One region of the Mesorhizobium sp. AA22 genome, then DNA from elsewhere that is predicted to be linked to it. Evidence: riboswitches for the same ligand, from Rfam matches in the RefSeq annotation. Region 1 holds a riboswitch; the other holds the start of a gene.
What was found. A riboswitch is a leader RNA that binds a small molecule or an ion and turns the genes downstream of it on or off. The one in region 1 is predicted to bind thiamine pyrophosphate.

Region 2: another riboswitch for thiamine pyrophosphate. It lies ahead of A9K68_RS13595 (YkoF family thiamine/hydroxymethylpyrimidine-binding protein); the one in region 1 lies ahead of thiB (thiamine ABC transporter substrate binding subunit).

What each region holds. Positions count from the first base shown of each region.
Region 1 covers NZ_CP048406.1:1,270,160-1,275,129, reverse strand. The annotation lists gene thiP (thiamine/thiamine pyrophosphate ABC transporter permease) at 1-915, opposite strand, end outside; gene thiB (thiamine ABC transporter substrate binding subunit) at 1,176-2,189, opposite strand; TPP riboswitch at 2,233-2,347, opposite strand; gene A9K68_RS06055 (thiamine diphosphokinase) at 2,450-3,094, shown strand; gene A9K68_RS06050 (ABC-F family ATP-binding cassette domain-containing protein) at 3,096-4,919, shown strand.
Region 2 covers NZ_CP048406.1:2,792,040-2,797,009, reverse strand. The annotation lists gene A9K68_RS13605 (aspartate aminotransferase family protein) at 1-1,304, shown strand, start outside; gene A9K68_RS13600 (alcohol dehydrogenase family protein) at 1,313-2,422, shown strand; gene A9K68_RS13595 (YkoF family thiamine/hydroxymethylpyrimidine-binding protein) at 2,432-3,040, opposite strand; TPP riboswitch at 3,031-3,142, opposite strand; gene A9K68_RS13590 (DUF2934 domain-containing protein) at 3,467-3,835, shown strand; gene A9K68_RS13585 (aspartate aminotransferase family protein) at 4,896-4,970, opposite strand, start outside.

The DNA of each region.
Region 1 (4,970 bases):
CCCGGCGACGAACAGCAATGCCAGAACGATCAATGCTGCGTTCAGCGCGGTCTCGGCCGTACCAGCCGAAAGATACCGGCGCGGTGCCACCGGCAGGTTGGCGTCGGCGACGGTGTTGGCGCCAAGCCGCATCAATGCAAGCACCACGATGAAGGTCAGCGCGATCTGCAGCAGTGTCAGCGTCACCGCGCGGGCAGGATCGAAATCGAAACGCAGCGCCTGATAGATGGCGACCTCCAGTGTCGTCGCGCCCGGCCCACCGCCCAGCGTGAGCACGATGGTAAAGGATGTGATGCAGAGCATGAAGACAAGCCCGGCGACCCCTGGCAGTGCCGCACGCAGCGTCGGCCATTCGATCAACCGGAATGCGGGCCTGGCGCCCATGCCGAGCTGGCTCGCCAGCCGCCACTGGTCGGCCGGCACTGTCGCCAGCGCCTCGAGGAACAGCCGCGTCGCCAGCGGCAGATTGAAGAAGACATGGGCTACGAGGATGCCGGACAGGCCGTATATGCCCGGCCAGCCCTGACCGCCAATCGCGGTGAGCACGCCGGCGAAATAGCCGGCACGGCCATAGAGAGCCAGAATGCCGAGTGCGGCGACGATGGCCGGCAGCGCAAGCGGCACGGCGAAGAGCTGCAGGATCAAGCCACGACCAAAGAAGCGCGGATGCCGCGACAGCGCCCGCGCAACGAACAGCGCCGGTACGACGGAAAGCAGTGTCGACAGCAAAGCCTGCCACAGCGTGAAACGGGCGACACGGAAGAGGTAGGAATCGAAAGTCGACGCGGCGCCGGTCGGGTTGCGTGTAGCTTCAAGGATGAGCCCGGCGAACGCTCCGCCGATCAGCAGCGCAACAGCGGCAAGCGCGATGGTGCCGGCGGCGACGCGGGGATCGGCAGGATATCCGGTATGCATGCCGCCCTGCCTGGTTCAACGATCGTCGAAGCAGAAAATATGGCTGAGGCCGAGTTCCCGCCCACGCCCCTCTGTCCTGCCCTCCTTGCCAAAACTTGGCATCTCCCCCTCAAGGGGGGAGATTGGCAGCTTTACCCTCGCCTCAATCTTTCGACTTCGATTGGCGAAAGCGGAAGTGACATCCGATCTCCCCCCTTGAGGGGGAGATGTCCGGCAGGACAGAGGGGGGCACCGTAAAGTGATCATCTTTCAATCACAAACTACTTGCTCATCACCGACAGCCATTCGTCGACCCAGGCCTTGCGGTTGGCGGCGACCTCTTCGGGGCTGAACAGCAAAGTCTTGGTCGGCTTGACGAGCTTGTCGAAGGCCGGATTGAGCGGCTTGTCAGTTTTGCCGGCAGGAAACATCCAGTTGGTCTCGGGGATGACATCCTGGAATTTCGGCCCGGTCATGAAAGTCAAGAACTGTTTCGCCAACCGGTTCTTCGCACCCGTGGTGGTTAAGCCGGCAACCTCGATCTGCAGATACTCGCCCTCCTCGAAGGACGCCGCCTGATAGCGTTCGGTGTTTTCGGCGACCATGTGATAGGCCGGCGACGTGGTATAGGACAGCACCATCGGCGCCTCACCCTTGGTGAACAGGCCATAGGCCTCGCTCCAGCCCGGCGTCACGGTGAGCACCTTTGCCTTAAGCTTGGCCCAGGCTTCCGGCGCCTTGTCGCCATAGACCGACCTCACCCACAACAGCAGGCCGAGACCGGGCGTCGAGGTGCGCGGATCCTGGATGACGATCTTCTCATCGGCATTGCCGTCGACCAATTCCTTCAGGCTCTTCGGCGGGGTCTTTAGCTTTTCGGTGTCGTAGACGACGGCGAAATAGCCATAGTCGAACGGCACGAAAATATTGTCGCTCCAGCCACCCGGCACATTGACGTCGATGACGACGCCATGCGGCGAAAACAGGCCGGTGGCCTTGGCTTCGGCCGTCAGATTTGTGTCGAGGCCGAGCACGATGTCGGCCTTGGTTGCGGCGCCTTCCAGCTTGACGCGGTTGAGCAGGGCGACGCCGTCGGCGACCGCGACGAATTCGAGAGTACAGCCGCATTCGGCCTCGAAGGCCTTCTTCACCGCGGGGCCTGGACCCCAGTCGGCGGTGAAGCTCTCATAGGTATAGACGGTGAGTTTTTCCTGCGCGGATGCCGGCCCGATGCCGGCGAGAAGGGCCGCCGCAAGCAGCATTGCCGAAACAAGAGTGTATGAAAACGTGCGCATCGGCGCCTCCTTCGTTCACGTTGAAAGGAATTGAGGCGTCGGGCTGTCCGAAACGTCTAATCCCTCCGCCGGTACAAACCGGATCAGGTTCAGCGGGTTGGCATGGTTGCCTCTCAGCTGGTCCGCGAAGATCGCGTCCAGCACCCCGTTAGAGCGTTTCGACACATAGGCCCGGCCCAGGTGTGGCGCAAGCGGAAGTTTGCCGGGCATCCGGAACGCGGCCTTCCGTTTCGCAAGCAGGGCTGGTAAGGGCCACGCATATGAGCAAATTCACCATCCTGCTTGGCGGCGATCTTATCCGCACGCCGCTGCTCGACCGCCAGGTCGCTGGCACGCGTGTCATCGCCGCCGACGCCGGCATGAGCCATGCCCGGACGCTGAGCCTGACGCCGGAACTCTGGGTCGGCGACTTCGATTCGGTGCCGGCGGAGCTGCCGGACGAGCTGGCCGCCGTGCCCCGCCAGGTGTTTCCGGCAGAAAAGGACAAGACCGACGGCGAACTGGCTATCGCCGCCGCGCTCGAACGCGGCGCGACCAGCCTCGTGCTTGCCGGCGCGTTCGGTGGCAAGCGGACCGACCACGCCTTCTTGCACCTGGCGCTCAGCGTCCGACTGGCCGAGGCAGGGACGGACGTGCTTTTGACCAGCGGCGCACAGGAAGGCACCCCCTTGCTTCGCGGAAAGGCCGGCTTCGACTACGCGGATGGCACGCTGTTTTCGATTCTCGGCTTTTCCGACCTTTCCGGCCTGACCGTGACCGGCGCCAAATGGCCGCTGAACCATATCGAGGTGGCGTTCGGCTCGTCGCTGACCATTTCCAATGAGGTCAAGGGCCGGCTCGAAATCGCGCTGGGCAGCGGCCGCGCGCTGTTGCTCGCCCACCCATTCCCGCTTACCGAAAGCTGACATGGCGCCGCCACTTCTCAATCTCGACGGGATAAAACTGACCTTCGGTGGCACGCCGCTGCTCGACGGAGCGGAACTGATGGCGTCGGCGGGCGACAAGATCGCTTTGGTCGGCCGCAACGGCTCGGGCAAATCGACGTTGCTCAAGATCGCTGCGGGATTGATCGAGCCGCAGGACGGCGAGGTGTTCCGCCAGCCTTCGGCGACAGTGCGCTACCTGCCGCAAATGCCCGACATGGACGGTTTCGCCAGCGTCCGCGCCTATGTCGAGGCGGGGCTCGGACCCGCCGACGATCCCTACCGCGCCGCCTATCTGATGGAGCATCTCGGCCTGTCCGGCGAGGAACCGCCGAACGATCTCTCCGGCGGCGAGGCGCGCCGTGCTGCCCTCGCCCGCGTCATGGCGCCGGAGCCCGACATTCTCCTCCTTGATGAGCCGACCAACCATCTCGACCTGTCGGTCATCGAGTGGCTGGAGGAGGAGCTTGCCCGCACCTCTTCGGCGCTGATCGTCATCTCGCACGACCGCCGTTTCCTCGAGCGCGTGTCACGCGCCACTGTCTGGCTCGATCGCGGCCAGACCCGCAGGCTCGACAAGGGCTTTGGCCATTTCGAGGAATGGCGCGACAACGTGCTGGAAGAAGAAGAGCGCGAGCAGCACAAGCTTGGCCGCCAGATCGTACGCGAGGAGCACTGGTTGCGCTACGGCGTGACGGCAAGGCGCAAGCGCAACATGCGCCGGCTCGGCGAACTGCAGACCATGCGCCAGCGTTTTCGTGGCCACCGCGGCGCCGAGGGTGCGGCGACCATGGTGGCCAGCGACGCCGCCGAATCCGGCAAGCTGGTGATCGAGGCCAAGAACATCGAGAAGAGCTTTGGCGATCTTACCGTGGTCAAGGGCTTCTCGATCCGCATCCAGCGCGGCGATCGTGTCGGCCTGGTCGGGCCGAACGGCGCCGGCAAGACGACGCTGCTGAAGATGCTGACCGGCGAATTGAAGCCGGACTCAGGCTCGGTGCGGCTCGGCACCAATCTGGAGATCGCCACGCTCGACCAGAAGCGCGAGGCGGACGACCGGGCCGAAACGCTGGCGCAATACCTCACCGACGGGCGCGGCGAGAACCTTGTCATCAATGGCGAGCAGCGCCACGTCGTCTCCTATATGAAGGATTTCCTGTTCAAGCCGGAACAGGCGCGCACGCCGGTGCGCGAGCTTTCGGGCGGCGAGCGGGCGCGGCTGCTGCTCGCCCGTGTGCTGGCGCGGCCGGCAAACCTGCTGGTGCTCGACGAGCCGACCAACGATCTCGACATGGAGACACTGGAACTGCTTCAGGAACTGGTCGCCGGTTTTGCCGGTACCGTCATCCTGGTTAGCCACGACCGCGATTTCCTCGATCGCACCGTGACCAGCCTGATCGCGCCGGACGGCGGCGGCCGCTGGATCGAATATGCCGGCGGCTATTCCGACATGCTGGCGCAGCGCGGCGGCACCAGGCTGGACAACCGCAAGCCACGGCCGCCAAAGGCGGAGACCAGCGAAGTGGCGGCGGCAGGCAGGACCGAAGCAGCTGCGCCGAAGGGTCCGGCAAAGAAACTGTCGTTCAAGCAGAAATTCGCGCTGGAATCACTGCCGAAGAAGATCGAGGCGGTGAACGCCTCGATCTCACGGCTGGAGAACAACATCGCCGACCCGGCGTATTACGAGCGCGACCCGGCCTCATTCCAGAAAACCATCGCCGCCCTCGATAAGGAGCGCGCCACGCTGGCAGCGCTCGAGGAGGAATGGCTGGAGCTGGAGATGCTGCGCGAGGAGATGGAGGGGTAGGGATTTCATGCGTGTTCTCATGCGCCTATCTTATGCGCATGAATGGGAGCT
Region 2 (4,970 bases), 1.5 Mb from region 1:
ACGCGCGCGGCGAGAGCCCGACCCGCGTGATCGCCGGCGGCGAAGGCGTCACCATCTGGGACAATAATGGCCGCAAGAGCATCGATGCCTTCGCCGGCCTCTATTGCGTCAATGTCGGCTATGGCCGACAGAAGATCGCCGACGCCATTGCCGCGCAAGCCAAGAACCTCGCCTATTACCACGCCTATGTCGGCCACGGTACCGAGGCGTCGATCACGCTTTCCAAGATGATCATCGACCGCGCCCCGCAAGGCATGTCGAGGGTTTATTTCGGCCTTTCCGGCTCCGACGCCAACGAAACCAACATCAAGCTGATCTGGTACTACAACAACGTGCTCGGCCGGCCGGAGAAGAAGAAGATCATCTCGCGCTGGCGCGGCTATCACGGCTCCGGCGTCATGACCGGATCGCTGACCGGGCTCGACCTGTTCCACAACGCCTTCGACCTGCCGCGTGCGCCGATCCTGCACACCGAGGCGCCCTATTATTTCCGCCGTACCGACCGCTCGCTGAGCGAGGAGCAGTTTTCCCAATACTGCGCCGACAAGCTCGAAGAGATGATCCTGGCTGAAGGCCCGGACACGGTTGCCGCCTTCATCGGCGAGCCGATCCTCGGCACCGGCGGCATTGTGCCGCCGCCCGCCCTCTATTGGGAAAAGATCCAGGCGGTGCTGAAGAAATACGACGTGCTGCTGGTCTCCGACGAAGTGGTCACCGGCTTCGGCCGGCTGGGCACCATGTTCGGCTCCGACCATTACGGCATCAAGCCCGACCTGATCACCATCGCCAAGGGCCTGACCTCGGCCTATGCGCCGCTGTCGGGCGTCATCGTCTCGGACAAGGTCTGGCAGGTGCTGGTGCAGGGTTCCGACAAGCTCGGCTCGCTCGGCCATGGCTGGACCTATTCGGCGCATCCGATCTGCGTTGCCGCCGGTGTCGCCAACCTCGAACTGATCGACGAGATGGACCTGGTGACCAACGCCGCCGAGACAGGCGCCTATTTCCGTGCCGAACTAGCGAAAGCCGCCGGCGGCCACAAAAACGTCGGCGAGGTGCGCGGCGACGGCATGCTGGCGGCAATCGAGTTCGTCGCCGACAGAAATGATCGCGTGTTCTTCGATGCATCGCAAAAGATCGGGCCGCAGGTCGCAACCGCCCTCGCCGCAAGCGGTGTCATCGGCCGCGCCATGCCGCAGGGCGACATTCTCGGCTTTGCGCCGCCGCTCTGCCTCACCCGCGAAGAGGCCGACATCATCGTCTCGAAGACGGCCGATGCGGTGAAAAGCGTGTTTGCAAACATCTGAAGATCGACATGAACGCCATGACCAAAACCCTCCCCGCCACCATGGCCGCCGTGCAGCTGACCGGTCACGGCGGGCCGGAAAAGCTCGTCTACCGCACCGACGTGAAAGTGCCCTCGCCCGCCCCAGGTGAAGTGCTGGTCAAGGTCACCGCTTGCGGCATGAACAACACCGATGTCTGGGTGCGTCAGGGCGCCTATGGCACGGAGGAAGATGCTGCCGCGGTATCGACTTGGCGCCGCCAAGGCAACACGCTGACTTTCCCGCGCATCCAGGGCACAGACACGGTCGGCCACATCGTCGCCGTCGGCGATGGCGTCTCGCCGGACCGTATCGGCGAGCGGGTGATGGTCGACTTCTCGATCTACAACCGCGACGACGATTCGCTTGCCGACATCGACTATATGGGCCACGGCCGTGACGGCGGCTATGCCGAGTACCAGGCTGTGCCGGCCGAGAATGCCCATGTCGTCGCCACCGAGCTGACCGACGTCGAACTCGCCACCTTCTGCTGTGCCTATCTCACCGGCGAACAGATGCTGGAACGTGCCGCACTAAGGGCTGGCGAGCGTGTGCTGGTCACTGGCGCTTCTGGCGGCGTCGGCTCCGGCATCGTGCAGCTGGCGCGGGCGCGCGGCGCCATACCCTATGCCGTCGTCGGCAAGGGCAAGGAAAAGGCGGTGCTCGACATCGGGGCCGAAGCGGTGATCACTCGTGGCATCGCCGACCTGCCCGCCGCCGTGAACGCAGCGACCGAGGGCCGGCCGATCGACGTGGTTGCTGACCTGGTCGGCGGCGCCATGTTCAACGACCTCTTGCGCATCCTCAGGCCCGAAGGTCGCTACACGACGGCCGGCGCGATTGCCGGCCCGGTCGTGCAGCTCGATCTGCGCACCATGTATCTCAAGCAGTTGCAGCTGCACGGGTCCAGTCAGGGCACGCGACACGATTTTCGCCGCATCGTCGGCTACATCGAGGACAAGAAAATCCGGCCGCTGGTCGGCGGCGTCTACAGGCTGTCCGATTTCCACCGCGCCCAGGCGGATTTCATTGCCAAGGATTTCGTCGGCAAGCTGGTGGTCGTTCCGGATGCCGTCTCGGATCTCGCTGCAACCCGTTGACAACCAAGGCTAACGAGGGCTCGGGCTGTTCGCCGACACGGTAAGGTCGAGCGCGACATGGCCTTGCGGCGCGCCGAAGCGAAGGAAAGCTTCCGACAGCGTCGCGAACACCGGTCCAGCGTCGCCCCTCAGCTTCGTGCAGAAATTCTTCGACCTGTCGAAGACCCCCGAGGCCTTGAGGAAGTCGATGCAGCCGTAGATCTCGTCCATGTGGTGGCCCTCGCCGAGCGGATAGAGCGAGAACTGCGCGGCGACCTCTTGTCCGAGTTTTTTCGCACCGTCGACATGCGCCCGCGCCGCGCCGATGCGCTCGGCCAGGGACAGCTCGTGGCTGCTGCCGGAAATCGGGGTGCAGATCGGATCGTCACGCTCGCCAGGGCAGCCACGCGACAAGGTCGCCGATAACACGCAATGCACACCACTTGCCGCCGCCGAGGCGAACAGATCGCGTATGGCCGGAAAAAGCTGTTCCGGCGGGCCGACGATCAGCGTCGAGATGTCGTCGGTCTCAATGCGGAAATTCGGCCGATAGAAATCCATCGCCGAAATTGCCTTGAGGATGACGCCGACGAAGTCATCGCACATCGGATACAGGGAAATCTGTGCACCTGAAAACATAGTCGCCTCGCTCCGCTGGCATTACCCAGATCAGCTTGAGGGACCGAAGGCTTGCACCTTCCATCTCAGCCCCGGCAATACGGAGCGCCCCTGTCGATATGGGCGACGTAGCAGCTGCGCGCACGATGTTCAAGCAATGGCCAGCTCTAATTTAGTCTGGCATCGTGCTGCAGGAGCCGAACTTTCTCCTGAAGCGCGTTTCCGTAGGGAAAACAATGCTGCACCCTTCAGCGCGATGGAGGACTTGCTCTCGAGCACCGCACGAGGATTTGCTCCGGGCCACCTAAATCATCGCAGCATCGCAACGCCGCAGGCATGGTCTTCCGGAAGCCAGCCTTCCCCTCTTTTGTCCGAAATCGGCGTGCAGGGTGGGATCGTTCCGACGCTCCTTCGCGTTGGGTGAAAACCTAACAAGGAGGAACGACCATGTCAGACGACAAACACGAACGCATTCGGCGCCGCGCATATGAGATCTGGGAACGAGAAGGCCAGACGCACGGTCTGCACGAGCGCCATTGGAATCAGGCGACCGTCGAAATTGAGAACGAAGACCGCTCGCTTGGTGCTCGCCCACCGGCAATATCTGGTGCCGATGTGCCAGCTCCCACGCAGACCCAAAGCCGAGTGAAGAAAGGCAACCGCGCCGCTGGTCAATTGGATGTTGAGGCAGCGGAAGCGCTGGCGATGAGAACAGGCATCACCGGCGACCAAGCTCAAGACCTCATCGACCGCCTCGGTGACGATCCGCTGGCACTCGATGAGGCGGCGCGGAGCCTTAGAGCATCCGAAAGGTAACCGCCGGCTGTCCAGGCAGCCCATCGCTGTACTCGACCACCGCCGCAGATTTTCAATCTTCGCCCCCCAAGCGGACCGCCGCATCGGCCGAACGCGTTTCGCCTTCAACGCTCGATGATGCGCGCGTTTCGACGAGCAGCGTCGGCTGCGATCAGCGCCGGGAATGTTCCAGCTTCACGAGGAGCAGGCCCTGTCCTGATGAGTTCCGTCAGCGTGGCCGACCGCACGTTCCCCACACAATGTCGAAGTCTGCCCGCATCGCGTGTGGGTAGAAAGCAGTGCATCAGCCCGGTTCGATTATCGTTTCCTCCACAAAACCAGTGAGGAAGGTTTGACCTGTCGATCAGCATGGCCAGCCATCCACGTCATCGCCGCTGGTCCAACCCACAGCGACCGGTCGGGCGCACTTGGGTTTGCTGACCTGGATGGTCCGGCCGGTGCGTCCGGCCGGCGCGGATTGCGCCACTGAACGACCGAGTTCCGGTAGGTTCTCTTGATTGCACGGCACAGGAACTTGTACCTGCGTTCGACGTTGGCCGCGGCGTTAGCTTCCGCAGGTCCCGTCGAGATCGCGAAACTGCCCTCCACTATGACTGTTTCGGTCATCTTGCATCGCAGGAATTGAATCGTGGAATTCTCATCACGGCAATACCAATCGTTATGTGCCTGAATGAACTCCGCTGAAAGCCGTGGCAGGTCCTCGGGAGACCAGATTATGCAGTAACTGCCGAGCAGAAATGTCTCGAGTGGTTGGGGGCGTGACCGTCTTCCACCGCGGGCCATCGACGAACAGGATAGCCGGATCGCGCAAAAGTTCGGTTACCAGAGCAGCCTCGTCATCAGTATGCATAATGAAACGAAGTTGGCTTCTCATTGTTCGACCCAATCGAGCAAGATGTCCGGTCGCGAAGACTTTCACGACCACATCCGTTTTGGAACCCGGAAACAGGTCTTTAGCACTAGTCCCTAAAGTTCGTCCTTAACCCGACCTGCAACCTTAGCCGAACGCGCTGTCAGCAGCCTGAGCAGGCATAGTAGTCCGCTGAGGCAGTTTTTTGTTTCAGGTTTCAGGTTCGACCTGCTTGACCGCGGCTTCGAGTGATCTTTCAAACGCGTCGACCACCTGATCGACCTG